DNA from 3 places in the Microbacterium sp. B35-04 genome. Region 3 is predicted to be linked to each of the others. Evidence: predicted binding sites of a transcription regulator. Region 3 holds the regulator's gene; each other region holds the start of a gene.
The links. Region 3 encodes HrcA, which represses chaperone genes, less so after heat shock. Its sites were predicted from a motif close to TTNGCACTCGNNNNNNNCGAGTGCNAA; they were not measured.
Positions count from the first base shown of each region.

Region 1: a site for HrcA is predicted at 1,446-1,472, ahead of groL (chaperonin GroEL). Genes of this name have one in related genera too.
Region 2: a site for HrcA is predicted at 2,493-2,519, ahead of groES (co-chaperone GroES). Genes of this name have one in related genera too.

Region 1 is NZ_MWLP01000041.1:26,334-36,658, reverse strand. It holds gene groL (chaperonin GroEL) at 1-1,408, opposite strand, end outside; gene B1729_RS11380 (cold-shock protein) at 1,600-1,800, opposite strand; gene B1729_RS11375 (LytR C-terminal domain-containing protein) at 1,933-2,502, opposite strand; gene B1729_RS11370 (DUF3263 domain-containing protein) at 2,571-2,819, opposite strand; gene B1729_RS11365 (DUF2332 domain-containing protein) at 2,829-3,848, opposite strand; gene msrB (peptide-methionine (R)-S-oxide reductase MsrB) at 4,039-4,455, shown strand; gene B1729_RS11355 (nitroreductase family protein) at 4,455-4,991, shown strand; partial or broken gene bcp (thioredoxin-dependent thiol peroxidase) at 5,100-5,549, opposite strand; gene B1729_RS11345 (CoA ester lyase) at 5,587-6,501, opposite strand; gene B1729_RS11340 (DMT family transporter) at 6,813-7,760, opposite strand; tRNA gene B1729_RS11335 (tRNA-Thr) at 7,865-7,940, opposite strand; gene B1729_RS11330 (thioredoxin domain-containing protein) at 7,979-8,929, opposite strand; gene ugpC (sn-glycerol-3-phosphate ABC transporter ATP-binding protein UgpC) at 9,155-10,258, shown strand.
Region 2 is NZ_MWLP01000027.1:1,901-12,225, forward strand. It holds partial or broken gene B1729_RS07370 (copper-translocating P-type ATPase) at 1-263, shown strand, start outside; gene B1729_RS07375 (metal-sensitive transcriptional regulator) at 338-682, shown strand; gene rarD (EamA family transporter RarD) at 900-1,913, opposite strand; gene groES (co-chaperone GroES) at 2,117-2,413, opposite strand; gene B1729_RS07390 (Hsp70 family protein) at 2,692-4,578, shown strand; gene B1729_RS07395 (helix-turn-helix transcriptional regulator) at 4,603-7,152, shown strand; gene B1729_RS07400 (IniB N-terminal domain-containing protein) at 7,277-8,023, shown strand; gene B1729_RS07405 (hypothetical protein) at 8,308-8,814, shown strand; gene B1729_RS07410 (dynamin family protein) at 8,710-10,266, opposite strand; gene B1729_RS07415 (dynamin family protein) at 10,263-10,325, opposite strand, start outside.
Region 3 is NZ_MWLP01000006.1:17,527-27,851, forward strand. It holds gene dnaJ (molecular chaperone DnaJ) at 1-631, opposite strand, end outside; gene hrcA (heat-inducible transcriptional repressor HrcA) at 683-1,723, opposite strand; gene hemW (radical SAM family heme chaperone HemW) at 1,879-3,096, opposite strand; gene B1729_RS01605 (DUF1990 family protein) at 3,104-3,754, opposite strand; gene lepA (translation elongation factor 4) at 3,765-5,618, opposite strand; gene B1729_RS01615 (aminotransferase class I/II-fold pyridoxal phosphate-dependent enzyme) at 5,719-6,861, opposite strand; gene B1729_RS01620 (alpha/beta hydrolase) at 6,901-7,626, shown strand; gene B1729_RS01625 (MFS transporter) at 7,615-8,871, opposite strand; gene B1729_RS01630 (GH1 family beta-glucosidase) at 8,868-10,226, opposite strand.

The DNA.
Region 1 (10,325 bases), on a different contig from region 3:
GCTCCGAGACCTTGTTCGCGACGACGCCCGGCTCGAGACCGGCGTTGAGGGCGATCTGCTTGAGCGGAGCCTCGATCGCGACGCGCACGATGTTGGCACCGGTCGCTTCGTCACCGGTCAGCTCGAGCCCGTCGAGGGCCTTCTTGCCGGCCTGGATGAGCGCGACGCCACCACCGGGGACGATGCCCTCCTCGACGGCCGCCTTCGCGTTGCGAACGGCGTCCTCGATGCGGTGCTTGCGCTCCTTGAGCTCGACCTCGGTCGCCGCACCCGCCTTGATGACGGCGACGCCGCCGGCGAGCTTGGCGAGACGCTCCTGGAGCTTCTCGCGGTCGTAGTCGCTGTCGGTGTTGTCGATCTCGCGGCGGATCTGGGTCACGCGACCCTCGATCGCAGAGGCGTCGCCGACACCCTCGATGATCGTGGTCTCGTCCTTGGTGACGATGACCTTGCGCGCACGGCCGAGCAGGTCGAGGGTGGCGTTCTCGAGCTTGAGACCGACCTCCTCCGTGATGACCTGCGCACCGGTGAGGATCGCGATGTCCTGCAGCTGCGCCTTGCGACGGTCGCCGAAGCCGGGAGCCTTGACGGCGACCGACTTGAAGATGCCGCGGATCTTGTTGAGCACGAGGGTCGCGAGAGCCTCACCCTCGACGTCCTCGGCGATGATGACGAGCTCCTTGCCGTCCTGGATCACCTTGTCGACGACGGGCAGAAGGTCCTTGATGTTCGAGATCTTCTGGTTCGCGATGAGGATGTAGGGGTCCTCGAAGACCGCTTCCTGACGCTCCGGGTCCGTGACGAAGTAAGGGTTGATGTAGCCCTTGTCGAAGCGCATGCCCTCGGTGAGCTCGAGCTCGGTGCCGAAGGTCTGCGACTCCTCGACGGTGACGACGCCTTCCTTGCCCACCTTGTCGATGGCCTCGGCGATCAGCGCGCCGATCTCGGGGTCAGCGGCCGAGATCGAAGCCGTGGCAGCGATCTGCTCCTTGGACTCGACCTCCTTGGCGGACTCGAGCAGCTCGGCGGTGATGGCGGCGACGGCCTTCTCGATGCCCTTCTTGAGCGAGATGGGGTCGGCGCCGGCTGCGACGTTGCGCAGGCCCTCGCGGACGAGCGCCTGGGCGAGGACGGTCGCGGTGGTCGTGCCGTCACCGGCGACGTCGTCGGTCTTCTTGGCGACCTCCTTGACGAGCTCCGCGCCGATCTTCTCGTACGGGTCGTCGAGCTCGATCTCCTTGGCGATCGAGACGCCGTCGTTCGTGATCGTGGGGGCGCCCCACTTCTTCTCAAGCACGACGTTGCGACCGCGCGGGCCGAGCGTCACCTTGACGGCGTCGGCCAGGATGTTGAGGCCGCGCTCGAGGCCACGACGGGCCTCCTCGTCGAAAGCGATGATCTTTGCCATGTTGTGTGTCGTCCCTCCGGAACGTTGGCTTTGGGTATTAGCACTCAACAATCACGAGTGCTAACTCATTCTGGCACTCGACCCTATCGAGTGCAAGCCGCGATGACGGATGCCGCAACACGAAGAGACGGGGAGCCTTTCGGCATCCCCGTCTCTTCATCAGGTTCAGCGCCAGGCGCTGCGGCGGTCGTTCAGACGACGCGCACCGCCTCAGCCTGGGGGCCCTTCTGCCCGGAGCCGACCGTGAACTCCACGGTCTGCCCCTCTTCGAGCACGCGGAAGCCCGACATGTCGATGTTCGAGTAGTGGACGAAGACGTCCTGGCCGTCGGCGACGGTGATGAAGCCGAATCCCTTCTCGGCGTTGAACCATTTGACGGTGCCCTGGGTCATGCGAATCTCCTGTAGCCGGCGGTGCAGGGCTTCATCGTATGCAGGCGAAAACACGGCCTCGGCGCGTTTCGTCACTTGTTGACACGCAGGAATACAAGTGTTTACCGGCGCGAAACACGCCGCAGCGCGCGGTCAGGGGGTGGGTGCGGGCGTCTGTCCGGCGGCGGTGCGATCGAGACCGATCACCACGGTCAGCTGGGGGACGTCCGGGGAGGTCGCCGGGTAGGCATCGCTCTGCTCGATCCCGGCGCCGCCGATGACGCCGGCGAGGCCGGCCGCCGCCGCTTCGTCCGCCGGGTCGACGTAGAAGACGGTGGTCGTCGGGAAGTCCTGCGAGCCGGCTTCGCCCGCCGTCACCTTCTCATCCGCCCAACCGGCACCGACGACGACGTCCTTCATCTGCGTCGCCAGTCCCTGCTCGGGGGTGGCGTTCAGGATCATGACGTCGTAGTCCATGTCGACCACGGGTGTGACCTCGGGCTCGGGCGCCACCGTGGGAGCGGGCGTCGGCACCAGCTCGATCCGGCCGGAGGCCAGCAGGGTGCCGAAGATCCCGACGAGGATGAGCACGACCGTGGCCAGTGCCGCCCACAGCAGCACGACCCAGCCGCGCATGCGGGGGTTCTCCGCCCGGTGCGCGCCGACGCGGTCCGTCTCCGGCACATCGTCGAAACGATCCCGGGGGAAGCTGGTGGTCGGCACCCGTCGATGCTACCCGGCCGGTGCTGGGCGTCCTGCGCGCGACAGTCCGTCCGCGCCCGAACCGGTACTCAGCGCGCGTCGGCGGAGCGGGCGGCGCGCTCATGCAGCCGCGCATCGCGCAGTCGGCGGAGTCGCTTCACGAGCATCGGGTCGTGCTCCTGGGCCTCGGTCGTGTCGATGAGCCGCCCGAGCAGCTGGTAGTACCGCGCCGGCGACACGCCCAGCTCGGCGCGGATCGCCTCCTCCTTGGCCCCGGCGTGCCGGCGCCACTCGGCCTCGAAGTCGAGGAGGGCGCGGTCACGGTCGGTCAGAGGCACGCGTCCACGCTAGCTCGCGGCATCCATCCCTCCGGGGTGCCACGCGCGCCAGTGCACGAAACCGCCGAGCGGATCCACCGCGGCCAGCGGCTCGCCGTCGCGGCCGAGCACGAAGCCGCCCCATGTGCCGGGATCGACGGCCCCATTCCATCGCTCGTGGAGGCCGGGCGGATCGATCGTGATCCACACAGCATCCAGCTTCCGCACGGCGTCGATCAGCCGCTCGCGCCCGGCGCGCGGGATGTGCGGGAGCACTCCCGGCGTGGTCACGACGAGCGTCGCACCGGCCGGCGCGAGCGCTGCGGCGGTCCGCAGGACCTCCGGATCGGACGCGTCGCCGGCGAGGAGCAGCGGCGGGTCGGCCGCCACGATGTCGAGGGCGGCTCCGATCCGCGCGGCGCGGCCCACCTCCCCCGGCCACACGAGGCTCGTGAGGAACCGCCGGTCACCGGCGTCGGCCGCGTCGAGCGGATCGAGGTCGATCCCGGCGCGCCACACCACCTGCGGCATCTCGAGCGACGGGTCGCCGGTGACATCGCAGTCCAGCATCACGGTCGACGGCCCGTCGGCCGGGTCGAGCGCCGTCACGCCCCCGCCGCCGTGGTAGCGGTACGAGTAGCGGTCGGGGTACAGGCACAGTCCCGCGCTCGCACCGACCTCGAGCAGAGCGATCGGCCCAGGCACGGTGGCGAGCGCGGGCAGGAGCGCCGCACATCGCTGCGGCTCGTTGGTCTGCAGGCGGCGGGCGGATGCCTCGGCCACAGCCTCGTCGGCGTGCACGCGGAGCCACGCGGCCCACGCCGGATACCCCTCCTCGGGTGCCCCGAGCATGCGGGTGACCGCGAAGACGAGGGGCGGCTGCCGCCGGGTGGCCGGAATCCGCGCGAGGATGGCGGCGAGGTCGGGATCGGCGGCGACGCCGCGAGCCCAGTCCGCGTAGAGGTCGGACCGCCCGGGCGCCTCATCGCGCGCGAAGCGCCCGTACCGCTCCGCTACCGCCGCGGTCTCGGCATCCGGGTCCTCGGTCATCCCGCCATCCTCCCCCACGGCCCGCTCTTCGGGGTTCGGGGCGCCCCGCGAACGTTTGGGGAGCACGCGACGCGCCCCGAACGTTCCTTGCGCGCCCCAAATCCCGCACCCGACGACCCGCTGCCCCGCCGGCTGAGGTTGAATGGAACCTGAAGTGCACGGGCCCGGATGCTGTGCCCAGGAGGAGACCATGACCTACGCCGTCGACAAGAGCGACGCCCAGTGGCGCGAAGACCTGTCCGCCGAGCAGTACGCGGTGCTGCGTGAAGCCGGCACCGAGCGGCCGTGGACCGGCGAGCTGCTCGACGAGAGCCGCGCCGGTCTGTACACGTGCGCGGCGTGCGGCGCCGAGCTGTTCCAGGGCGGCACCAAATTCGACTCGCACTGCGGATGGCCGAGCTTCTACGAATCCATCCGCCCTGAAGCGGTCGAGCTGATCGAAGACAACAGCCACGGGATGGTCCGCACCGAGGTGCGCTGCGCGAACTGCGGCTCGCACCTCGGCCACGTGTTCCCTGACGGCTTCGGCACGCCGACCGGCGACCGCTACTGCATGAACTCGATCTCGCTGCAGTTCACGCCGGGCGACGAGCCCGGCGCCGCCTGATGCCCGGAGCACTGGAGGCCGCGCTCGCGCGGCGATCGTGGTCCAAGGTCACCGAGGAGGCGCCGACGCACGATGAGCTGCTTGAGCTCGTGGCCGCCGCCGGTCGGGTCGCAGATCACTCGTCGCTCCGGCCCTGGCGACTCATCGAGCTGCGCGGCGACGATCGCGACCGGCTCGGCCGTGCGATCAACAAGGCGCAGGGCGACAAGGGCGTGTCGTCGAAGACGATGCGGGCCCCCCTGCTCATCGCCGTCGTCGCGAGCTATCGCAAGAGCCACAAGGTGCCTCGCTGGGAGCAGGAGGCCGTCGCCTCGGGCGTCGCCCACATGCTGAGCCTCCTGCTGGACGAGGCGGGCTGGGGTGTCATCTGGCGCACCGGCCACTACACCCGCGCCAAGGCCGTCGCCAAGGCGCACGGCCTCAAGAAGAACGAGGAGCTCCTCGGCTGGCTGTACGTCGGCGGCAAGCCGCCGCGGTCTCGGCCGGAACGACGCAAAGCGATCGACGCCCGCGGGCTCGTCAGCCGGATGCCCTGACGGGCGGCGGATCGACGCTGCTGACACGGATGCCGCGAATCGGCCCGTCGCCCGGATGAAGGTGGCGGGCCGGCCGGACGGGTCTCGGGCGGCGAGCTGAGCGCGCAGCCGCTCCACATGACCCTTCGGGTCGACGTGGTACTCGGCCGACTCCACCGTGCCGTCGGCGGTCAGGACGAACGTCGAGCGGATGAGTCCCACGCGCTCCTCGCCGCCCACGACCTTGGTGCCCCAGGCACCCCAGGCCTCTGCCACGGCGTGGTCCTCGTCGGACAGCAGCGGGAACTGCAGCTGCTCGGCCTCCGCCCACTCCGCGAGCCGCGCCACCGAGTCGGGCGAGATGCCGACGACGGCGGCGCCCGCTGCCTGGAGCGAGGCGAGGTTGTCGCGGAAGTCGCAGGCCTCGGTCGTGCAGCCGGGGGTGAAGGCGGCCGGGTAGAAGTAGACGATCAGGCGTCGGCCGGCGAAGTCCTCGGGCCGGACCACGGCGCCCGTGGAATCGGGGAGGGCGAACCCCGGGTTCTCGTCGCCTTCGCTCAAGCGGATGTCGTCAGCCATGTGGTGCGTCCCTTCGGGTTCGGTGGTGCGGCGTCGGTCACGAAGTCGGGTGCACCCCGAACGCGATCGCCAGCTTCTCGATCTTCTGCGCGCGGCCGAGTCGCGGCAAGTCGCTGCCGTCGCGGACCACCCGGCCGCGGCTCTCGAAATCGGCGAGGAAGTCCAGCGCCCACTCCACCTCGCTCGGTGCGGGGCAGATCACCTCGTTGATGACGGGCGCCTGTTCGGCCGCGAGGCACAGCTTGCCGGTCATGCCCATCGACACGGTGATCGCGGAGTGCTCGCGGAGCGTCGGCATGCTGTTGCCCACCGTGGGGCCGTCGATCGGACCCGGGAGGTCGCCGACGCGGCTCGCGACGACCAGGCGCGCCCGCGGGTACGCCATCGCCTCGGCATCCGCACTCATGCCGGTGTCGCGGCGGAAGTCACCGCTGCCGAACGCGAGACGGAACGCGCCGCGCGCACGGGCGATATGGGCGGCGTCCTCCATGCCCAGCGCCGACTCGATGAGGGCGACCACGGGCACGCTGGCGCGCAGGCGGTCGAACGAGCTCGTCACCTGGTCGGGCGACTCGGTCTTGGCCAGCATGATGCCGAGCAGCCCCGGGACACCGACGAGGGCGGCGAGGTCGTCAGCCCAGAACGGGCTGGCCGCGTCGTTCACCCGCACCCACGCACGGCCTCCGCCAGCGAGCCAGTCGACGACGTCCTGCCGTGCCTGCGGCTTGTTCCTCGGGTCGACCGCGTCTTCGATGTCGAGCACGACGGCGTCGGCGCGGGAGGCTGCCATGTCTGCGAACGACTCGGGGCGCGTTCCGGGCACGAGCAGCCAGGAGCGGGCGATCGACGGGTCGACGGCGCGGTGGCGCGCCGGACGGACGGAGATCAAGGTGCGCAGGTCCTCCTCTGGGTCGAGGACCTCTGCGCCGTTGCCATAGGGATCTGCCGACATCTCACTCTTCTTCCGGAATTCAGGTCTGAGGCCGTCGCGGGCCGTCGGGCGCGGCACGCGCATCGCGCAGCAGGCGACCGCGATGGTGCGGCTTCACGCCCGCCGGCGGCTGACGAGCGGGCGGGGTGCGCGCGCTGTCGAGCCGACGTGGAGCACGGCGCCGCCCCTGCGGGTGACGCCCGGGGCCGGCTGTCGCGCCGACATCCATTCCACCACCTTCTCGCGCCGGCGGCGCACCGGAGGGCGATCACCGCGTCGGAGCGCCATGGTCGCCTGTCTTGTCGGCGGGGAGGAGGGACCGGCACGCGGCGTCACCGCCGGCGGCGCGGCATCCGTCCCCACGGCACGACCGCCACGACCACCGAGAGGATCGCGAGCGTCGACATGAGCAGCGACGCTGCCGGAGCTGGTGCCCCCGCTGCCGGCCAGATCGCGTCGATGAGCACGGACGTCACCACCTGCCCGACGACCGTGCCCAGACCCAGCAGCAGCACTCCGGTGTGGGGCACGAGTGCTGCCGCCAGGAAGATGTACGCCACCCCGATCACCCCGCCGAGGTAGAGCCAGGGATCGGACGGGTACGACGTCGGCGGGCCGGCGACCCCGGTGTGGATGAGCTCGGCGACGCCGAGGACAGCGGTCCCGCCGATGAAGTTCACCAGGGTCGCGGTCAACGGCGTTCCGACGCGCTGACGCAGCCTGCCGTTGACCGCGGACTGCCAGGCGATGCCGGCGCCGACCAGGAAGGGCAGCACGACCAGGACGGGCGGGGCATCGATGCCGCCCGCCAGCGACACTCCGGCGGCGAGCAGCGCCAGCGCGCCGCCGGCCAGCCGCGCGGGGGTCACCGCCACGACGCCCGCCGGGCCGATGCCCGAACGGTCCAGCAGCAGGCCGCTCACGGTCTGCCCGGCGACGACCCCGACCGTGAACAGTGCGACGCCGATGATGCCGACAGCCAGAGATTGCGTGGCGACCGAGAGCGCGCCGGCGACACCGCCGCCCAGCATCCAGATCGGGATGCCGCCGCCGCGCACCCCGCTGATCAGCGCGGCGAAGCCCCGCCGTCCCTGCGGCAGGGCCGCTGAGAGCACGACCAGCACGACCAGGCCTGAGCCGAACGAGATCACCGCGGCCGCGAACCCGTCGTCGATGCGGACGCCCAGTTGGCCGTTGATGCGCGCCTGCACCGCGGTCAGCACCCCGATGAGCGCGGCGCCGCCGAGGCCCATCCAGACGGGCAGGCGGGATGCGGTCACCCGATCCATTTTGCCTGCCCACGACCGGCGTCGATGACGACGACATCTGAGGTGGAGCCGACGACGCGTGACAACGTGCGTGTCGACGCCGAGATGTGACGAGGTGGAGCCGACTACGGGACTTGAACCCGTAACCCCCGTATTACAAGTACGGTGCGCTACCAATTGCGCCAAGTCGGCAGAGCGCCCAGTCTAGCGGCGCCCGCGCAGGCACCCGATCAGGGAGCCGGGGTCGGAGTCGGGGTCGGCGTGGCCTTGTAGTACGCGTCGCTCGCGACCGTGAGGACGAACTGCGCGAACTCCTTGGGGTCGTCCAGCTTGCCCACGTACTGCGTGCCGTTCACGAGCACCATCGGCGTGCCGGTGAGGGCGGCGCCGCCGGTTCCGGGAAGCTCCTGCAGCGCCCGGTCGGTCGCCGTCTTCGCCCACGAGGCGTACGACTGCTCCTCGATGCACGCTCGCACGACCTTCGGGCCGTCCAGACCGGTGGCGATCGCCATGGCGGCGAGCTCACTGTCGCTGTAGCCGTCGGAGTCGACCTCGGGCTGCTGGCGCAGCAGCGCGTCGTTGAACGCGAAGAAGTAGTCCGGAGCGTGCTGGGCGACGCAGGCGGCCGCACCGGCAGCGCGCAGCGAGTACTTGGTGCCGTTGGACTTGGCCGTCAGCATCGCCACCGGGTAGTAGGTCAGGGTCGCGGCGTCGTCGTCGACCCACTCCGACAGCTGCTTCATGTTGGCCAGCTGGAAGTCCCGCGAACCGGTCGAAAGATAGTCGACGTACACCCGGATCTCGACCGCGGGGGCCTCCGTGGGCGTCCCCGTGGGTGTGGGTTCCGACGCAGGCGCGGGGGTGGCCGTGCTCGCCTCGCCCCCAGGAGTCCCGTTCACGTCCGCACCCTCGGATCCCACGCCGCCACCCGTGACGTCGCTCACCACGAAGCCGTCGTCCACGACGTTCGCAGGGCTCATCATCGGCTTCGACGCACTCGACGAGACGGTCCACGTCACCACGACCGCGATGACGGCCACGAACGCGAGGGCGACGACCGCGAGGGACGTCCGTCGGATGAGACGAGCCCGGGACTGCCGCGCCTTCACCTGCTGCGCCTTCTCACGCACGGCGTCGCGGCGCTCGCTGGATGCGGCGTTCTGTGACTCGTCGCTCGACATGGGACCTCTCGGTGCGGAAAATCGGGCCGGTATCCGGCGGGGGCCGGACGGGAAAGTGGCCGTCAACGATGCTAGCCAGCCACCCTGGGAAATGCCCAGACGCGACCTCCGCACGCGCCGTGTCATACTGTTCGTGCGCCCGATGACGGGCGTGCGGGAATGCCCCCGCTCATTCCATCACTACGGATCGTCCGGCACGTACCTGCCGGTGAAGGAGAAGAGAACATGGCGTCCGTCACGTTTGACAACGCAACTCGCCTGTACCCCGGGGGCACTCGCCCCGCTGTGGACAAGCTCAACCTCGAGGTCGCCGATGGCGAGTTCCTGGTCCTCGTCGGCCCCTCGGGCTGCGGAAAGTCCACATCGCTGCGCATGCTGGCCGGCCTCGAAGAGGTCAACTCGGGCCGCATCCTGATCGGCGACCGTGACGTCACCGACGTCCCGCCGAAGGACCGCGACATCGCGATGGTCTTCCAGAACTACGCGCTGTACCCGCACATGACGGTCGCCGAGAACATGGGCTTCGCGCTCAAGATCGCCGGCGTCGGCAAGGAGGAGCGCGCAGCCCGCGTCCTCGAGGCCGCCAAGCTCCTCGACCTCGAGGAGTACCTGACCCGCAAGCCGAAGGCCCTCTCGGGTGGTCAGCGTCAGCGCGTCGCCATGGGCCGCGCCATCGTCCGCCAGCCGCAGGTGTTCCTCATGGACGAGCCGCTGTCGAACCTCGACGCCAAGCTCCGCGTGCAGACCCGCACCCAGATCGCGTCGCTCCAGCGTCGCCTGGGCGTCACCACCGTCTACGTCACCCACGACCAGACCGAGGCCCTCACCATGGGCGACCGCATCGCGGTCCTCAAGGACGGCCTCCTGCAGCAGGTCGGCACCCCGCGCGACCTGTACGAGAAGCCGAACAACGTGTTCGTCGCCGGCTTCATCGGCTCGCCTGCCATGAACCTGTTCCCGGCGCACCTCGCCGAGGGCGGCGTCCAGTTCGGCGACACCGTCGTCGGCATCGAGGCCGACACGCTCGGCAAGGCGCACGGCTCCGACGTCACCATCGGCGTCCGCCCCGAGGACATCCAGGTCGCCCCCGCCGACGGCAAGGGCCTCACGGTCACCGTCGACCTCGTCGAGGAGCTCGGCGCCGACGGCTACCTGTACGGGCACACCGACGTCAACGGCAAGCGCACCGACATCGTCGCGCGCGTCGACGGCCGCCGTCACCCCATCGCGGGCGACCAGGTCGCGCTGGCTCCGGTCCCCGGACACGTCCACGTGTTCGACATCGAGTCGGGCGAGCGCCTCACCGACAGGGCGATCGCTGCGGCGTAACACCGTTTCGCATCGCGACGGCGCGGGTGGGAGAGATTCCCCCGCGCCGTCGCTTTCTTTTCAGGAG
Region 2 (10,325 bases), on a different contig from region 3:
ACGCGATCCGCCTGTCACGCGCCACTCTCCGCACGATCAAGGTCAACCTGTTCTGGGCCTTCGCCTACAACGTCGCGGCCATCCCCCTCGCCGCGCTCGGCCTGCTGAACCCTATGATCGCGGGAGCGGCGATGGCGTTCTCGAGCGTGTTCGTGGTGGGCAACAGCCTGCGGCTGCGGAGGTTCCGGAGCCTGTCCGGCGGTACCGGCGGCCGCGCATCGCGGAAGGAACCGGTGCCCTCCGCGCTGGTCGGAGCCTCGTAGCGGACGGCGCTGATGGCTCCACGTTTCCACCCTTATACATAATGAACATTGTTCACAATGAAGGACAGACAGACATGACGATCGACACTCACGGCGACGCGATCCTCGACCACGCCTCCGCGCCCGGCGCCGACGCCGCACACCACGGCTACATCACGGACAAGGACAAGTACCTCAACCGCCTCAAGCGCATCGAGGGGCAGGCCCGCGGCATCCACAAGATGGTCGAAGACGAGAAGTACTGCATCGACATCCTCACGCAGATCAGTGCCCTGACCTCCGCGCTCGAGGCCGTCGCCGTGGGGCTCCTCGACGACCACCTGCGCCACTGCGTGGTGGATGCTGCACGCCTGGGCGGCGCCGAGGCCGACGCGAAGATCACCGAAGCCACGCAGGCCATCGCCCGCCTCGTGCGCTGAAGCCGCGAGACCGGGGCACGATCACCGAAACCGGGGGTTGCGGCCGAGACCGAGGACGTCAGCCCCCGGTCTCAACGCGGATCCGCGGTTTCACCGCATCCAACGGGGGCGCGTCACGTCACCGGAGTCACCGCGGCGCCGCCGGCGGACGCCGGCGTGAGCGCCCAGCGCGCGCCGGGCGCCGGAATCACCGCAGGCAGCGCGGCAAACGCCGGCGTCAGCGCGCGGCGCGCGTGCGCCGGGCGTACAGCACCGAGTCCACCGTGAGCACGACGAGCGCCACCCACACCAGCCCGAAGCCGATCCAGCGCTCGACGGGCATGGGCTCGTGAAGCACCCACACGCCGATGATGAACTGCAGCACCGGCGCGACGAACTGCAGCAGGCCGATCGTCGTCAGCGACACGCGTCGCGCGCCGGCGGCGAAGAGCAGCAGCGGAATCGCGGTGACGATGCCCGCGAGGCCCAGCAGCACCGCATGCTCCCAGCCGTTCGCACCCATCGTGAGGCCCTGCGTGACGCCCACGACCACCAGGACGACCGTCGCGATCGGGGTGAGCCACAGCGTCTCGAGCGTGAGACCGCTCACCGCGTCGACCGACGGACCGACCTTCTTCTTCACCAGGCCGTAGACGCCGAAGGATGCCGCGAGCGTGAGTGCGATCCACGGGAAGGCCCCGTAGCCGATGACGATGACGAGCACGGCGACAGCCGCGATGCCGATCGCGACCCACTGCGTCGTGCGAAGGCGCTCGTGCAGCACCAGCACCGCGAGCAGCACCGTCGCGATGGGATTGATGAAGTAGCCCAGGCTGGTCTCGATCACCTGGTCGCTCAACGCGCCGTAGATGAAGACCTGCCAGTTCACGTAGATCAGCAGGCCGGCGATCACGGTGAGCCCCAGCAGGCGCGGCTGCCGGAAGATCACCGCCAGCCGGGGCCACGTGCGCGTCACCGTGAGCAGAAGGGCGCAGAATCCGAGCGACAGCACGATGCGCCATGCCACGAGCTCCCACGGCCCGGTCGGCACGAGCAGCAGGAAGTACAGCGGCATGAAGCCCCAGAGCAGGTATGCGCTGAAGGCGTACACGCCGCCGATTCTCCGCTCCCGCGAGGAGTGGAGCTCCGATCCGGATGCCGCGGGCAGAGCGATCCCGCCGGTCGCAGCGGCGGCTTGCGCGAGTTCGTCGATGCCGCCTTCGCCAGGTTTCGAGGACGGTTCGGGAGTCACCGCACAAGCCTACGTCCGAGCAGGTCCGGCCAGCCGCGGAGGGTGGACCGCTCCGACCAGCCTCGAGGGTCACGACATGCCGCAACGTCGCCCAGGAACCCGCCGTTCGTGACACCTGAACCATGCGCGCTCCCACGCCGGGCATGACGAGAGGGCCGGATGCCGAAGCATCCGACCCTCTCGGTACGCGCTGTGCGCGGAACTCAGCGAACGACGACCGCGAGCACGTCGCGAGCCGACAGGACGAGGAACTCGTCGCCACCGAACTTCACCTCGGTGCCGCCGTACTTGCTGTAGATCACGCGGTCGCCGACGGCGACGTCGAGCGGGATGCGGTTGCCGTTGTCGTCGATGCGACCCGGACCCACCGCGAAGACCTCGCCCTCCTGGGGCTTCTCCTTGGCAGTGTCGGGGATGACCAGACCGCTGGAAGTGGTCTGCTCGGCCTCGACCTGCTTGATGACGATGCGGTCCTCGAGCGGCTTGATGGAAACCGACACGGTCTACCTCTTCTTTCTTGAGACTAAGACTCGTTAGCACTCTGACGTTGAGAGTGCTGATGACAGTCTAGGCAACCGTCTGGCACTCATGCAACGTGAGTGCCAATTGCGGCGTCACACCCGGCGCCTCGTACACACCTGCCCGAAACACAACCGACACATGCCCTTGAGGCTTTGTCCGGCCGCGGCGTATCATCGCAGCAGCGACTCATCTCTGGGGAGAGAGGATCGCTGCGAGTTCGGGGGAGCTCGCACACAACGTGGGGGCATGCTTCATCATGGCTGAGCGGTATTTCCTGGCTGTGGATCTCGGGACCAGCAGGCTGGGAGCAGCGACAGCGCGCGTCGCTTCGGACGGCAGCATCACGGCTGCCGCGTTTCCACTCGGGCGTCGCGGCGACAGCGTCGCGACGGTGGTCTTCGTCGCCGAGGACGGCGAACTCCTCTTCGGGGATGCTGCGGAACGCCGCGGCGTCGGCGCGCCCGAGCGACTGATCCGCGAGTTCAAGCGGAGCATCGGCGACGAGGTGCCGCTGGTCGTCGGCGACCAGTCGATCCCGGCCGAAGAGCTGTACGCGCGGACGGTGGCGGGGGTCATCGACGCGGTGACCGAACGCGAGGGCGGCGCGCCGGCAGGTGTCATCATCACGCACCCTGCGATGTGGGGTCCGCACCGTGTCGGAACGATCAGCTCGGCGTTCGCAGCGATCGGCATCCGCGATGTGGAGTTCATCACCGAGCCCGAAGCCGCGGCGCGGCACTACGAGGCGTCGCGTGTGCTCGAGCCGGGAGAGACGATCGCCGTCTACGACCTGGGCGGCGGCACGTTCGACTGCGTGCTGCTGCGGAAGACCGAGACCTCGTTCGAGCTCGTGGGAGAGCCGATGGGGCTCGACAATCTCGGCGGGGCCGACTTCGACGACGCCGTGGTGCGCCACGTGCTGCGCTCCGCCGAGGTCTCCCCCGAGGCGCTGGACGACTCCTCCGCCGACGCGCGGATCGCGCTGTCGCAGCTTCGCCGCGAATGCGTCGACGCCAAGGAGGCACTGTCGTTCGACTCCGATGTCGTCATCCCGGTTCTGCTGCAGGCCGGCCGCTCGAGCGTGCGACTGACGCGCGCCGAGTTCGAGGACATGATCGATCCCTACGTCGCGCAGACGGTCGACGTGCTCGAGGATGCCCTGGAAGCGGCCGACGTCGAGCCCGAGCAGCTCGAGTCGGTGCTGCTCATCGGCGGATCCTCGCGGATCCCGCTGGTCACGCAGCGGATCTCCGAGCGCCTGGACCGGCCGACCGCGATCGACGCGGACCCGAAGGCGTCCATCGCGCTCGGCGCGGCCCACACGGCTCTCGTCCGCGCGATGGATCGCGAGATCGCCGCTCCGGGAGAGCTCGTCGTCTATGAAGGCGCCTCGGCCGGCGGGCTGGAGCTCGCCCTCCCGGCCGGCGCTGCGCTCGCGGCACCGGTCGCGCCCGTCGCGGCATCGTCGGCGCACGGCGCGCGCCACTACATCGCCATCTCGGCGGCGGCGGCCCTCGTCGCCGCGGCGATCATCTTCGGCAGCACCATGACGCTCGGCAACGGGAGCGGCACTTTCCTTTCACTGTCGGGCTGGGACCCGGCCGCCCCCGCACCCGCCAAGGCTGAGGCCGACCCCGCCGCTCAGGTGGAGCCCGCCGGTGAAGCGAACCCACCCGAGACCGCGACGGCTCCCGAGCCGGACAAGAGGGCAGGCGGCACGGTGAATCCGAAGGCCGGGAAGCCGAAGTCGCAGAACGACCCTCCGGTCTCGAAGGCGGGGCCGGACCGGACCACCACGACCACGACGACGGCCGCGACGAAGGAAGGCACGTCCACGCAGCCGGCCGCCGGATCGTCGGGCACCGCTCCCACGTCGACCGGCGGCGAGACGCCGGGCCAGACGACACAGCCGCAACCCGAGCCGACCACCCAGCCGGAACCCGAGCCGGCGACGCAGCCGGAGCCGGAACCGGAGCCGACCACCCAGCCGGAGCCCGAACCGGAGCCGGAGCCGGAGCCGGAGCCCGAGCCCGAGCCCGAACCCGAGCCCACGACTCCACCGGCCGACCCCGAGCCGGAGCCGGCCCCCGCTGATCTGCAGCCGGCGCCCGAGACCTCACCCGCGCCCGAGATCGTCCCCTGACGCCGGGTTCGCCTGGGGAATCTCATGTCAACGCCGACAGCCGCACTGGCTACGTTCTTCGACGCCGCCGACTTCACAGGATCTCGCCATGCGCATCCCCTCATCGACGCTCTCGCCACACGCGAAACGCCGCCTCGCATGCTCATCTCGGGCAACGCCGGATCGGGCAAGTCGACGATCCTGCGCGGGGCCCAGCGATTCCTCACCCGCAACCGTGTGCCGCTGCACCTGCTCGGGCCCGACACCGACGTGACGGGCGTTCCCGCCGCCAGCGTGCTGCTCGTCGACGATCTGCATCTGCTGCCGCCGGCGCAGATCGAGGGCCTCATCGTGCGGGCCGCGGATCCGGACACCGCGCTCGTCGTGACGAGCAGGCCGTGGCCGAGCTCGCACGAGCTGGCGAGCATCGCGCGACACCTGGAGCGCAGCCGCCCCGCGGTCGTCCTCGGACACGTGACGCGCTCGGACGTCCTGGACTACCTCGCGGGAACGGGTCGCGACATCCCGGCGCCGTGCCTGGATCACATCCTCGAGATCACCGGCGGCGTCTCATGGCTCGTGTCGGCGGCACTGTCGGCACACGACGAGAGGGACTGCGCCGACGACATCGACCACTCAGCGCTCGGTCGTGTGCTCGAGCAGAGCGTCGCCCACCGCCTCGGGGTGGTCGACACGGACGTGAGACGAGCGGTCGAAGCGGTCAGCGTGGCGGCGGCGGAGGAGAATCCGCTCGACCCCGAGCTGCGCGGCGACTCGGAGGGGATCCTCGTCCAGGCGTACGCCGACGGCCTGCTCCTGCGCAATGGCCGACCGGTGCCCGTCGTGCGCACCGCCGTCCGCGCGACCCTTCCCACGCGCCGGCTCGTCGAACTGCTGACGGCCCATCCCGGGGGTGTCGACCCGGCTGCCCAGCACGGAACCGACTGGCTGTCGGACGTGTCCGACCCTCGGCTGGGGGCGGCGCTCGTCGAACGCGGGGACCAGTTGATCGACGCGGATCCGGCGCGCGCCGGCAGCTTCTACCGCGCCGCCGCCGAGGCGGGGACATCGTCCGCCGACCTGCATGCGAAGCGGGCGCAGGTGGCCTGGGCGACCGGAGACGTCGACGGCGCCGCGCATCACATCGATGAGGCCATGGCGTCCGGCGAGCGCGACGCCGCGGTGGACACCCGGCTCGCCGATGTCGCCGCGGCGACCTGGTCGATGCGGGGGATGCTGCAGACCGGGTGCACCGTCTACGACGTGCTGCCTCCCGCGTCGGCCGAGGCGTCCGCTCGCGAGTACATCGCCCGGATCGGCGTCGGGGATCCTCGCGCGCAGGATGACGAGGGCAAGACGGCAACGGCCGCGCTCGCGGCGCCCTCGACCCTCACCGTTGCGATGAAGCTCGTCCATCGAGGTCTGCGTGCATCGCTGCGGGCAGACCGGGCCGACACCGCGCTCGCCGACCTCGTTCGCGGGTCTCATCTGTACACCGCGTCCCGGTCCTCGGCACCCATGCCGGAGCTTCCCGCCGTGATCGCCGCGGTCGCCGCGATCAGCTCCGGCGACCTCTCGACGGGGCGATCGGTCATCGACGCGGCCATCGAGGGTCACACGGGAACACCGTGGATGCTCTCGCGGCTGCTGCTGTGGCGCGCGTGGATCGCACTCGGTCTCGCCCAGGGCGGGAAGGCGCGCGAGGACCTCGACGCCGCGCTCACCCTCGCACCGACGCCGGTGCCGCGGGACGACCTGCTGGCGCAGGCCATCCGCGTCGGCCTCGCGCGACGGTACGAGGATGCCGCAGGCCTCGCCGAGGCATGGGAGTCCGGGCGCGACAGCCTGCTGGACGCGGACGTCGACCTCTACACTCTGCTGCCGGTCGCGGAACTCGTGACCGCCGGCTCGCGCCTCGGCGACGAGTCGGCGACGCAGCCGCTGTTCGCACAGGCCCTGCGCATCGTGGAGTCGCTGGGTTCGCCGCCGGTCTGGGCCGCGCACCTGCGGTGGGCCGGCATCCAGCGCGGGATCCTGCTGGACCACCCCGACTACCTCGGCCCGCACGCGCATGCGCTCGTCGACGCCGCGCCCGGCAGCCGCGTGGCGGCGACGATGGCCACCGCCGGACGCCTGTGGACGTCGGTGCTCGCCGGGACGGTGGACGCCGACGCCGTCGAAGCCTCGGCCCAGGGGCTCGGCGCCATCGGGCTGAGGTGGGACGCCGCACGCCTCGCGCGACACGGCGCCAACCGCTCGGACGACCGGAAGGTCTCCGCCCGCCTGCTCGCGTGCGCGCGCGAACTGCACCCGCAGGAGACCCGCGCGACCGATGCGTCGGCGGAGAGCTCCCCGGCATCCCGCGCGAGCGCAGCCGCCGGACTCAGTGAGCGCGAGACGGATGTCGCGCGCCTGGTCGTGCAGGGCAAGACGTACGCCGAGATCGGCGAGACGATCTTCATCTCACCACGCACGGCCGAGCATCACATCGCGAGCATCCGGCGCCGACTCGGAGCGACATCGCGCTCGGATCTGATCGCCAAGCTGCGTGTCGCGCTGAGCCCGACCGGCCTTTCCGCGGACGGGAACACCTGATGCCCTCGCCTGCCCGCGCAGATCCCCGTGCCGCCTCCCGTCGGCATCGGGGAAACCCCCGATTCACCGAACACACCAACCACCTACTCTCGAGAATGAGCCTCGAAGTGACAGGAGCCGAGACATGACAACACCGCTCGCAACAATCGCCGATGCACTGATCGAGTTCATCCTCAGTCTGCTCAATGACCCCGCGGCAGCCGCGGAGTTCGAGGAGGACCCGGAGGGCACCCTCGCCCGCAACGGGCTCAGTGACGCCTGCGTCGACGACGTCCGGGCCGTCGCGCCGGTGATCGTGGACCGTCCCGACGTGTATCCGAAGCCGGCGGGACAGCCGGCGGCCCCTCCCGGACCTCCGAAGCCGACGACCGTGGAGAAGGAGATCACGAACATCACCCAGTCCTTCTCGATCGACAACCGGGCGACGATCGTCGACCAGTCGGTCAACCAGAACATCTGGGCGGACGGCGACGTCAACCAGATCTTCGACCAGGAGGCTGTAGTCAACAGCGGCGACAACGGCGCCGCCGCCGGCGAAGACGCCACCGTGGACAACTCGAACGACACGACGACCGTCGGCGATGTCAGCATCGGCAACGAGGACACGACGACGAACATCGACGGCTCGTTCAACGACGGTTCGACCAACACCGAGACCGACATCGAGGTCGGCGTCGAAGACTCCGTCAACGACAACTCCACGGATGTGGCGGTCGACGTCGAGGTGGAGGAGTCGTTCAACGACACCACCACGACCGAGACGGCGACCGACGTCGACGTGTCGAACGAGGGCAACTACGAGTCCGAGGACGCGACGGCCATCTCCATCGACGAGACCTACATCGAGCCGGAGTCCGAGGAGGAGTTCTGAGGCCCGACGTGACCGATCCGGAAGACGACGACCGCTCGCGCGCCTTGGCACACCCAAGGCGCGCGAGCGCGCGCCCGAAGCCGCAGCCACCGAGCTTCGGAGATACGGCGCCGGCGACCGGCACGGCGATCGGTCGCGTGCCGGTGGCGAAGCTGCCCGCCTCCGAGGTGCTGGCCCCGCAGCCGAGCCCCTCACGCGACCGGACTCCGCCTCCACCTCCGCCGCGAGAGCGACGTGAAGCGCCTGAGCGTCCGCCGACGGCGAGCCCGAACGTCGCGCCCGTCTTGACGAAGCTTCCGCCGCCGTTCACGGTGCGCCTGAGTCAGCTCCTGTGGGTGCTGAGCCTTCTCACCGGTGGCGTCGCGGTCGTCTACCTGTTCGTGATCCGCGAAGACCTGGTACCGCTCATCACGGAGGTCGTGAAAGGCGTCGCGGAGGGGCGCAGCGAGGAGACCTACACGGCGGCCGCCGACATCCTCTACTGGTCCGTCTTCGCCGTGGCGGTCACCCTGCTGCTGATCCAGACCGTTCTGCTGGTGTCGTTCTCGAATCGCAAGCCGAATGCGCGGTGGTGGCAGCTCGCGACGGTGGTGGGACAGATCGGGCTCTTCCTGCTGTCGTCCGAGTTCTTCGCCACCGGTGAGCACGGCACCGTCCTTCGCCAGGTGCTGTTCGCACAGTGGTCGCTAGCCCTCCTCGCGCTCCTCTTCAGCTCGTTCCGCGGCGCTCTGCACTGGACCGCCCGCAAGTACGACGTCCGTCGAGCCGGTGGCGGCGAAGGTGACTTCTGACGCCACCTCTTCGAGACTCCGGATCACCTGACGGGCCACCTCGACCGTCGCCCGTTCCGCGATCGGAGACGCGCTGAGCTTTCGCCATCGCGCCAGCAGCTCCTCGACCTTCTCGCGCAGCTCTGACTGCGTCGCCGAATCGGGCAGCCCGAGGCGGGCCGATGCGGACGGGCCCTCACCTCCGATGATCCGCTCCGCCTCGGTGGCGTCGGACCGGCTCAACGGCAGATCGGACGACCGCGCGCGGGCCAGGAGCGACAGTTCGCGCAGCGAGTGCGCGGAGGCGTAGATCCGCTCCACTCCCCCGACGATCGTCTCGGTGCCGGGCCGCGGGCTGTCGCGCAGAAGCGTCTGGAGGGCGTCGAGCACACCCCGCACTTTGAGCGCTGCCGCTCGCGTACGGAACTGCAGCCGAATGAACTGCTGGAGTTCGTTGAGCCCGCTCTGCTGCACGAGCAGCTCCGACAGTTGTGTGGAGTCCGTGGCGCCGGCGCGGATGAGCGCGCTCGCGAGACGCACGCCGAAGATGCCGAAGCGGCTCAGGAGCTGACGGCGAACCTCCTCGCTCAGCGACATCGAATCGGAGGGTCGCACGAACCGATCGGCAGAGACCATGAGCGCCTCTCGTGCCTTGCGCTCGAGGGAGGCGAGCTCCTGGAAAGAGCTGAACTCGTCCTCGCGCATCGTCCGTGCGCTCTCGGCGAGGAGTCCGGCGACCGGGACCACACCGAGGGACAGCGCCGCGAGCTCGCCGTCCTTCTCGTAGCGCCGCGCGACCTTGCCGGCCGACAGCAGGGAGTCGATGCGGCCGGCGCCGATCTCGTCCGCACGGGACAGCACGGCCACGGCGTTGACCGTCTGTGAAGCCCCTGCCGCGGTGTCGCGGAAAGACTCCAGGAACTTGAGGTCGGACGCGTGCATATGGCGCATGAGGTACACGATCGCGTCGGCCGACGACGGCTCGGTCTCGGGAACGAGGAAGTCCGTGGAGCGGGCCGATACGTCCTTCGAGAGCGATGCAATGCCGGGCGTGTCGATGAGGATGAGATTGCGCAGCCCGGTCGACGGCCACCCCACATCGATCCAGGCCGTCTCGTCCGGCGAGATGTCGCCGAGCTCGAGGACGAGGCGGCCCTCTTCGCGACGGATCGGCATGCGCCGCGGCGGCCCGTCGTGGGGGTGGAGCGTGATGGTGGGCGTCGCCGAGTACCGATACCACGTGACCACCCGGGTGCACTCGCCGGCGTCGGTCGGCGCGAGCCGCTCGCCCAGCATCGCGTTCAGGAGTGTGGACTTCCCGGCCTTCACCATCCCCGCGATGGCCAGACGCAGCGGCTCCCGCAGCCGCCGATCCAGGTCGGACAGCACGTCCATGGCCGCGGGGTCATCGATATAGAGCTCCGAAGCGGCGCGGATCAGGGCGGCCGTATCGTCTTGGGTGGTGGTCCTCACCGCTTCGCCGCCTCCAGGGCCCGCGCCGGGGGCAGCGCGGGGATCCTGGCCCTGAGCGC
Region 3 (10,325 bases):
GCGACACGGTGCGGCGTGCGCGCACGCGGCCCTGGCCCTGGCAGGTCGCGCAGGGGTAGGGAATCGTGGTGCCGTAGCCCTGGCAGACGTTGCACGGCTGCGTCGTGACGACGTTGCCGAGGAGGCTCCGCACCTGACGCTGCACGTTGCCGGTGCCGTGGCAGATGTCGCAGGTCACGGGGCTGGTCCCGGGCTGGCAGCACGAGCCCTGACAGGTCTCGCAGAGCACCGCGGTGTCGACGTCGATGTCCCGGTGCGTGCCGAACACCACGTCGCCGAGCTCGAGCGTCACGCGCACCAGGGCGTCCTGCCCGCGCTCCCGCCGCGACCGGGGACGGCCGCCGCGGCCGCCGCCGGCCGAACCGAAGAAGGTCTCGAAGATGTCGTTGAAGCCGCCGAAGCCGCCGGCGCCGCCGAACGGCGAGTCGTTGCCGCCCATGTCGTACCGTGCCCGCTGATCCGGATCACTCAGCACGTCGTAGGCGTGCGTCACGAGCTTGAATCGCTCGGAAGCGTCTTCTCCGGGGTTCACGTCCGGGTGCAGCTGCCGGGCGAGCTTGCGGTACGCCTTCTTGATCTCGTCGGTGGTGGCGTCGCGTGAGACGCCGAGGACCTCGTAGTGGTCAGCCACTTTCGCCTTCCTGCCGCGGCGAGGCCGCGGAATCGATGATGCGCGTCCGCGTCAGCGGGAGTTGTCGTCCTGCTCGAGCATGCGCGTGAGGTAGCGCGCGACGGCACGGACCGTCGCGAGGTTGGTGGGGTAGTCCATGCGCGTCGGCCCGAGCACGCCGACGCGGGCGAGCGATCCGGTCGCGTCGTAGTCACTGGCGACGACGGATGCCTCGCCCAGGCCGAACGCCTCGTTCTCACGGCCGATGCTCGCGGCGAGGCCCTGCTCGTCGGCCACCATCTCTCCCATCAGTCGCAGGAGGGTCACCTGCTCCTCGATCGCCTCGAGGAGGGGGTAGATGCTGCCGCGGAAGTCGGATTCGCTGCGTGCGAGGTTGGCGCTGCCTGCCATCACCAGCTTGTCCTGGCGGAACTCCTCGAGCTCTTCGGCGACCGCGCGGATGATCTCGTCCGTCGCCTGCTCGTGCGCGGGCGCCTGGGCATCGGGCACCTCGAGCCGCTCCGCGATGCGCTGGAGCCCCTCGCGGACCGGCCGGCCGACCAGCAGCGTGCCGAGGCGGGCGCGGATGTGCGCGAGGTCGGTGTCGTCGAAGTCCTCGCCGACGAACGTCAGGCGCTGCGACACGCGGCCGGTGTCGGTGACGACGATCACCAGCATCCGTCCGCCGCCGAGCTGCACCAGCTCCACGTGGGTGACGTTGGCGCGTGCGAACGACGGGTACTGGACGATCGCGACCTGGCCGGTGAGTTGGGTCAGTGCCCGCACCGTGCGCACGAGCACGTCGTCGAGGTCGCCCGAGCCGTCCAGGAACGAGGCGATGGCCGAGCGCTGGGCCGAGGAGAGCGGGCGGATCTCGGCGAGGTGGTCCACGAAGACGCGGTAGCCCTTGTCGGTCGGGACGCGTCCCGAAGACGTGTGCGGCGCGACGATGAGCTCTTCGTCTTCGAGCAGCGCCATGTCGTTGCGGATGGTCGCGGCGGACACGCCGAACGCGTGCCGCTCGACGATCGTCTTGCTGCCGACCGGCTCACGCGTGTCGACGTAGTCCTGGACGATCGCCCGCAGCACCTGCAGACCTCGCTCGCTGACCATCCCGCCTCCTCACGCTGCTGTCGGCACCAGGGCGCCTGGCACTCGCATGACTCGAGTGCCAATTCTATCCGATGCCCCTGCCAGGATCGCCGAACGACGCCGTGTGCGGTGGGGGCGCGCCGCAGCGGATGGTGCCGTGCGGCAACGTGGTGTCGTCACTCGGTGAGCGCGCGGACGACGGCGTCGGCCAGCAGGCGTCCCCGCCGGGTCAGCACGACGTGTCCCCGCAGGGCAGTCGGGCCGTCGATGAGACCGTCCGCGATGAGCGCGGCGACCGCGTGCCGGCCTTCGCCCTGCAGTTCGGAGACGGGCAGCCCCTCACGGACCCGCGTGCGCAGCAGCACACTCTCGAGCGTGCGGGCCTCGGCATCCGGGCTCTCCCGTCCGGCGGCGGGCGACTCGCCCGCCGCGAGCCGCTGTGCGTACGCCGCGGGGTGCTTGACGTTCCAGAACCGCACTCCCCCGATGTGGCTGTGGGCTCCTGGACCGAAGCCCCACCAGTCCGAACCGAGCCAGTACGCGAGGTTGTGCCGCGAGCGGTGCCCGGTGTCTCGGGCCCAGTTCGACACCTCGTACCAGTCGAATCCGCCGCCTGCGAGCAGGTCGTCGGCGAGCTCGTACATGTCGGCCTGCAGGTCGTCGTCCGGGGCTGCGACTTCTCCGCGGCGGATCTGGCGGGCGAGCTTCGTACCGTCCTCGATGATGAGCGCGTAGGCCGAGATGTGGTCGGGCTCCAGGGCGATCGCGGCCTCGAGCGAGGCCCGCCAGTCGTCGATGGACTCGCCGGGGGCGCCGTAGATCAGGTCGACGCTCACGTCGAGGCCGGCATCGCGTGCCGCCGACACCGCGGTGCGGACGTTCTCGGGGTCGTGGGTGCGATCGAGTGCCGCGAGGACGTGCGGGACGGCCGACTGCATGCCGATCGAGAGCCGGGTGACACCGGATGCCGCGAGCTCGGCCGCGACGGCCGGTGAGACGGTGTCGGGATTGGCCTCGACCGTCACCTCTGCCCCCTCTACGACTCCGAAACTGTCGCGCACGCCGCCGAGCATGCGCGCGAGATCGCCCGGTGGCAGCAGCGTCGGCGTGCCGCCGCCGAAGAACACCGTCGTGGCCGGGCGATTGCCGCCCGCCCGCTCGAGCACCGCCGCCGCGAGGTCCACCTCGCGCAGGAGAGTGTCGGCGTACTGATCCTGGCGGGCGCCGCGCAGCTCCGACGAGGTGTAGGTGTTGAAGTCGCAGTAGCCGCAGCGCACGCGGCAGAACGGCACGTGCAGGTACACGCCGAAATCGGTCGAGGGATCGACGCGGGCGCCCGCCGGCAGCGAGCCGTCCGCGGGAACGGGCTCGCCGAGCGGAAGAGCCGCGCCCATCAGCGAGTCACGCGGGCGTCGTGTACAGCGGCGAGATGGCGCGCAGGTAGCGCGTGAACAGCTCCCGCCGACGGCGCTTGGTCAGCCCGGGCAGCACGCGGTAGAGCACCGCACGGGGTGCGTCGAAGGCGCGCACGGTGAACCACACCTCGTCGTTGTCGTACCAGTCGAGCATGAAGGACTCCTCGCCGCTGACGACCGAATCGCTCACCGTGCCGAGGGCGAAGCCGATGCGGCGCGGCTCCTCCACGGCGAAGATGACGCGCAGCTCGGCGTCGGCGCGCAGGCCCTTCACCCGGCCGTCGACCTTGATGGTCGTGCCGGCACTGACGTACGGCGTGCCGTCTGCGTCGAAACGCTGCTCAGCCTCGGTGCGGCTGGGAGCGACCGGGTTGCCCTCGGCGTCGAAGCTCACGCCGGAGTACATCGGGCCGGACGCGGGGCGCACGTCGGTGACGTCCAGCCCGGCGCCGCGTTGCGCCGTCCACGACAGCAGCGCCTCGCCGGCAGCGTGGAAACGGGCTTCGCCGCTGCCGATGCGCCACGACTGCTCGGCCGGGATGCTGCGCTCCGGCGGATAGTGCATGAGATCGGGCGCCTGCGTCGCCCCGACAGCGGCGTAGTCGACCGTGTCGTCCCGGAAGTTCCCTCGACGCATGACGACCAGCCTACTTGCCGTCCTTTTTCTCGGTGTCGCCCGACAGCGCGGCGATGAACGCCTCCTGGGGGACCTCCACGCGACCGACCATCTTCATGCGCTTCTTGCCCTCCTTCTGCTTCTCGAGAAGCTTGCGCTTGCGGCTGATGTCGCCGCCGTAACACTTGGCGAGGACGTCTTTGCGCATTGCCCGGATCGACTCGCGGGCGATGATGCGCGCCCCGATCGCGGCCTGGATCGGAACCTCGAACTGCTGTCGTGGGATGAGCTTCTTGAGCCGCTCGGTCATCAGCACGCCGTAGGCGTATGCCTTGTCGCGATGGACGATGGCGCTGAACGCATCCACCGGCTCGCCCTGCAGCAGGATGTCGACCTTCACGAGGTCGGCCTCCTGATCGCCGCTGGGCTCGTAGTCCAGCGAGGCGTACCCCGCGGTCTTCGACTTCAGATGGTCGAAGAAGTCGAAGACGATCTCGCCGAGGGGCATGCTGTAGCGGATCTCGACGCGGTCCTCGCCGAGGTACTCCATGCCGAGCAGCGTGCCTCGCCGGGACTGGCAGAGCTCCATGATCGTGCCGACATAGTCCTTGGGCGCGAGGATCGCGGCCTTGACCATCGGCTCCGTCACGCTGGCGATCTTGGTGCCGGAGGGGAACTCGCTGGGGTTCGTGACGGTGAAGCTCTTCCTGTCGTCGGTCACCACCTCGTAGGTCACCGACGGCGCGGTCGAGATGAGGTCGAGACCGAACTCGCGCTCGAGGCGCTCGGTCACGATCTCGAGATGAAGCAGGCCCAGGAAGCCGCAGCGGAACCCGAAGCCGAGAGCGACCGAAGTCTCGGGCTCGTAGTTGAGCGAGGCATCAGACAGCTTCAGCTTGTCGAGCGCCTCACGCAGCACCGGGTAGTCGCTGCCGTCGATGGGGTACAGACCCGAGAAGACCATCGGCTTCGGGTCGGTGTAGCCGGGCAGCGCGTCCTTCGACGGCTTGCCGGCGTTTGTGACGGTGTCACCGACCTTCGACTGGCGCACATCCTTCACGCCGGTGATGAGGTAGCCCACCTCGCCGACGCCCAGTCCCCGGGTCGGTGTCGGCTCGGGCGACGAGACCCCGATCTCGAGCAGTTCGTGGATCGCCCGTGTCGACATCATCTGGATACGCTCACGCGGGTTGAGGGTGCCGTCGACCATGCGGACATACGTGATGACGCCGCGGTAGGAGTCGTACACCGAGTCGAAGATCATGGCGCGGGAGGGCGCATCCGGATCACCCTTTGGCGCCGGGATCTGCGCGACGACGTGGTCGAGGAGGTCCTCGACGCCCATGCCGGTCTTGCCGCTGACCCGGAGCACGTCCTCGGGGCGCCCGCCGATCAGCCCGGCGAGCTCCTTCGCGTACTTCTCGGGATCGGCGGCGGGGAGATCGATCTTGTTGAGGACCGGGATGATCTGCAGGTCGTTCTCGAGGGCCAGGTACAGGTTCGCGAGCGTCTGGGCCTCGATGCCCTGAGCCGCGTCGACCAGCAGGATCGCGCCCTCGCACGCGGCGAGCGACCGCGAGACCTCGTACGTGAAGTCGACGTGCCCGGGCGTGTCGATCATGTTCAGCGCGAAGGTCTGGTCACCGGTCGTCCACGGCATCCGCACCGCCTGCGACTTGATCGTGATGCCTCGCTCGCGCTCGATGTCCATGCGGTCGAGGTACTGCGCGCGCATGTCGCGGTCGGAGACGACGCCGGTGATCTGCAGCATGCGGTCGGCCAACGTCGACTTGCCGTGGTCGATGTGGGCGATGATGCAGAAGTTGCGGATCAGCTCGGGCGGCGTGGCAGAGGGCTCGAGAGGCTTCAGGGCGCGGGGTGACATGTCCAGACGATTGTACGGGTGCGGGATGCCTCGCCCCTGCGAGTCGGCAGGTTCGGGGTGCGACGGCGGCGATTCCGCATCCCCCAGACGGCCGCGACCGTCACACGGGTGCGGGAAGACGGCTCAGCCCTTCGAGCAGTTGGGCGCGGTCACTCGCCACGCACACGCGGATCCAGCCCTCCCCTGAGGCGCCGAAGGCGCTCCCCGGCGCGACGGCGACGCCCTCTTCGTCGAGGAATCGCTCGCACCACGCCTTGACGTCGCCTCCCGAGACGTGCGAGACGTCGATCCACAGGTAGAACGCGCCGGTGGGGGTGAGGTAGCGGAGTCCACGCGCGGAGAGGACGGCGGTGGCGGCGGCCAGGTTCTCGCGGTAGTGCGCCGCGCTGCGCGCCACGGCGGCCTGGTCGCCGGTGAGCGCCTCCGCCGCCGCCCGTTGCGACGGCTCGTCGACGCAGCTGACGACGGACTCCTGCACCCGCAGCATCGTCTGGCGCCAGCCGGGCGGCGTCACCAGCCAGCCCACGCGGGCGCCGGTCATCGCGTAGGTCTTGGACAGCGAGAACACCGACAGCACGCGCCCGTCGGGATCGAGCGTCGCAGGGCTCACGTGAGGGGCTCCCCAGGTGAACCGCTCGTACACCTCGTCGCTGATGAGCCACAGGTCGTGCCGTCGGGCCAGGGCGAGGAGCTCGCCCAGAGTCGAGCGGTCGAAGGTGGAGCCGAGCGGGTTGGACGGTGTGTTCACGATCAGCGAGCGCGTGCGCGGCGTCACGAGGGAGTCGAGCTCCGCGAGATCCGGCTGGAAATCGCGCGCAGGGCGCAGCGGGTACGGCACGGGGACGGCTTGGAGCAGGTGGGCGTTCATGGTGAACGTCGTGTAGCCCGGGTCGGGAACGAGCACCTCGTCGCCGCGTGACAGCGTGAGCGCCATTGCGAGGTGCAGCGCCTGCGTGGCGCCGACCGTCACCCAGATCTGCTCGATGTCGACGTCCAGGCCGTTCTCGTGTGCCAGCTTCGCGCGGATCGCCTCCCGCAGCGCGGGCGTGCCGCCGTTGGGCGTGTAGCGGATCGCCCCTTCGCGCCACGCGTCGGCCGCGGCATCCCGGATCCGCGATGATGCGACCTCGCCCGGCTCGCCGACCGCCAGGATGATCGTTCCGGGCCGGCGCAGGGCACGCTCGAGGATGTGGCGCACACCCGAGCCCGGCATGTGCGCGATGTGCGGAGCGATCTCGGGCATGCCGCCATGCTAAGCGGCGCCCACAGCTAGCCTGTCGTCATGGTGGTGCAGGTCGTGCTCGTCCACGGCATCCGGACGTCCGCCACGATGTGGCGCGCCCAGGTCGAGTATCTGAACGCGCGCGGCACGCCGGTGACGGCCGTCGACCTGCCGGGCCACGGATCCCGGATGGCCGAGGACTTCACCCTCGAATCGGCCATGGCGACGATCGACGAGGCGGTGCGCGCCGCCGCCGAGCGCGGACCGGTCCTCCTCGTGGGGCACTCGATGGGCGGTCTGCTGTGCATCGAGTACGCGGGTGCAGAGGATCCGCCGCCCGTCACGGGCTTCGTCGCGGCATCCTGCACCGCGATACCGCGGGGTGTGGGACTCGCCGCCTATCGCGTGCTCACGCGCGGATTCGACTCACTGCCCGACCGGGGGATGTGGCTGACGAATCGCATGCTCGATCGCATCCTGCCCGATGAGACCCGCGCCGACTTCGGCGCCGGCGGCTACGCACTGGATGCGCAGGACATCGCGCTGCGCAGCCTCTCGGTGCTGGATCTGCTCGCCGCCCTTCACCGCATCGACGTGCCGCTATGGTTCGTCAACGGGCAGTACGACCAGCTCCGGGTGAACGAGAAGCTCTTCATGCGCATCGCGCAGCACGCCGAACTCGTCGTGGTCCCACGCACCACCCACCACGTCACCGTGATGCGCCCGCGGGCGTTCAACGTGCTGCTCGAGGTGGCGCTGGCGACCCTCGAGGCCTCAGACGGCTGACGTCGTGCGATTGCGATCGCGGACGCGGATCGCGTACGCCATGAAGCCGCCGATGATCGACAGGATGCCTCCCACGAGGAAGAGCAGCCAGAACCCGCCCACGAGCGCCACGAGCCCCGCGCCGAGGAGCGGCCCGATGAGCTGTCCCAGGCTCGCCGACACGTTCACGAACCCGAGATCCCGGGCATGGTCCTCCGCGCGCGGCAGCAGGTCGGTGCCGAGGGCGAGACTCACCGACATGTACGCCCCGTACCCGACGCCCAGCAGGGCGGCAGCGATCATCGCCGAGGTGAGCGAGGGAGCGACCACGAGGATGATCGAGGCGAGGCCCTGGATCACGGCGGGCCACACCACGAACGGCAGTCGACGTCCGGTGCGATCCGAGATCCGGCCCGACACGATGGACGACGCGACCACGAAGAGCGTGTAGACGAGGATCAGCAGCAGCAGCTCGTCCTCGGCGGTCGCGGCATCCCGATGCAGCCCGTAGAGCAGGAAGAAGAGCAGCAGACCCGTGCCCAGCGCGTTGCCGATGTTGACGGTGAGACGGCCCGCGAGCAGCCAGGCGAAGTCGCGGTCGCGGAGGGCGGCGAGGCGCTCTCGGATCGTCCTCGGCTCCCGCGCCACGGCCACCTCCGCGCGCGCGGGCGGGTCCGGAAGGAGCAGGGCCGCGACGGTGCCCACGACGGCGAGGAAGCCGGCCAACGCGAGGTAGCCGACGACGACGCCGAGCTCCAGCAGCACGATGACCCCCACCCCGACCACGATGCCGAGGGCCTGCGACGAGGAAACGGCAGCGGATGCCGTACCGCGCTGCGTCGTCAGCTGGTCGGCGATGAGCGCCGTGAAGGCCGCGGACGCGACGGCGACGCCCACCGAGACGCCGACCCACGCGAGCCCCACTCCCCACGGGCCGGAGGCGAAGGCGATCGCCGTCAGCGACGCCGTGCCGAGCCAGACACCGCCGAGCGCCCAGGGGCGCCGGCGCCCCCATCGCCCGCGGGTGCGGTCGGAGAGACCGCCCGCGAGCGGCGCGGCGATGACACCGGCGACACCGCCGATCGCGAGGACGAGTCCGGAAGAGACGACGCCCGAAACCCATCCGGCGGCGTCATCCGGTGTATCGAGCTGCAGGGGTATGAGCAGTTGCAAGGGCGTCAGCTGGACCGTCCAGATCGCGAGCCAGGCCAGGGTGAAGAGCGTGAACCAGCTCGCGCCGACCTTGCCGGGCTGCCGCGCGCTCACGAGCGCGCCTCGGCGATGAGCGTGCGGTACCAGTCGAACGAGGCTTTCGGCGTGCGCTGCGCCGTGTCGAAGTCGACGTGCACCAGCCCGAAGCGCTGTGACCACCCGTCCGCCCACTCGAAGTTGTCCAGCAGCGACCACACCGTGTACTCGCGGACATCGACACCCGCGCGGACGGCGGCGCCGACGGCACCGATGTGGCCCGCCAGGTACGCGACGCGTTCGGCATCGTCGACAGGGCCGTCGACGTGCTCCGGCTCGGGGAACGAGGCGCCGTTCTCGCCGATCACCAGCGGAGGAAGGTGCTCTCCGTAGCGTTCGCGGAAGTCCAGGAGAAGCTCCGTGAGCGCCGTCGGCACGATCGGCCACTCCGGTCCGAACCCGGTGACGGGCGCGCCCGGCGTGGGGACGATCTCGAAGGGAACGGGGCTGCCCCCGGCTGCGGCCGCCACCGTCGTCGGGTTGTAGAAGTTGATGCCGTAAAAGTCCCCCGGCGTCGAGATGAGCTCGAGATCGCCATCCTCGACCGGCATCGGCGGGATGCCGAACGCGTCCAGGTCGGGGTACGCCCCGGTGAGCACGGGCTCGGCGAAGAGGCGGTTGTGCAGCACGTCGTAGATCGCGGCGGCGGTGAGGTCGGCATCCGTCCCGCTCGCAGGGAGTACCAGCGTGTGGTTGTTGACGATGCCGACCTCTTCAGCGCCGGCGGCCCGCAGCGCCCGCTGCGCCAGGCCGTGGGCGAGCAGCTGATGGTGCACCGTCGGCAGCGAGCCGAACAGCAGCTGACGGCCCGGCGCCAGCGTGCCGACGGCATAGCCCTGCAGCGAGGTCGAGACGGGCTCGTTGAGCGTGTACCAGTGACGGATGCGGTCGCCCAGCGCATCGGCCACGATCGCCGCGTACTCGCCGAAGCGCTGCGCCGTGTCACGCTCCAGCCAGCCACCACCCTCTTCCAGCACGCTCGGCAGGTCCCAGTGGTACAGCGTCGCGAACGGCGTGATGCCGGCGTCGAGGAGATCGTCGGCGAGGCGGCGGTAGTAGTCGAGTCCCGCGTGGAGGACGGGGCCGCCCGGTTCGGGCTGCACGCGCACCCACGAGATCGAGAAACGGTAGCGGTCGGCGCCAAGCCCCGCGAGCAGGGCGACGTCTTCGCGGTGGCGCCGGTAGCTGTCCGGGCCGGGGTCGGCCGTCGCCGCTCCGTGGACGGCGCCGGGAGCATCGACGAAGTCGTCCCAGATCGATCGACCCCGTCCGTCCGCGGTGCGTGAGCCCTCCACCTGGAAAGCGGCCGTCGCCGTCGACCAGCGGAAGCCCGGCGGGAATGGGGCGAGGTCGACGGACGGATGCTGCGGCACGGTGGACTCCTTCGTCAGGGGCGCAGGCCTCGGGCGACGCGCGCGGCCACGCCTAGATCATGCATCATGAGGGGGATGCGGTGTGCGCACGGCGTCGGT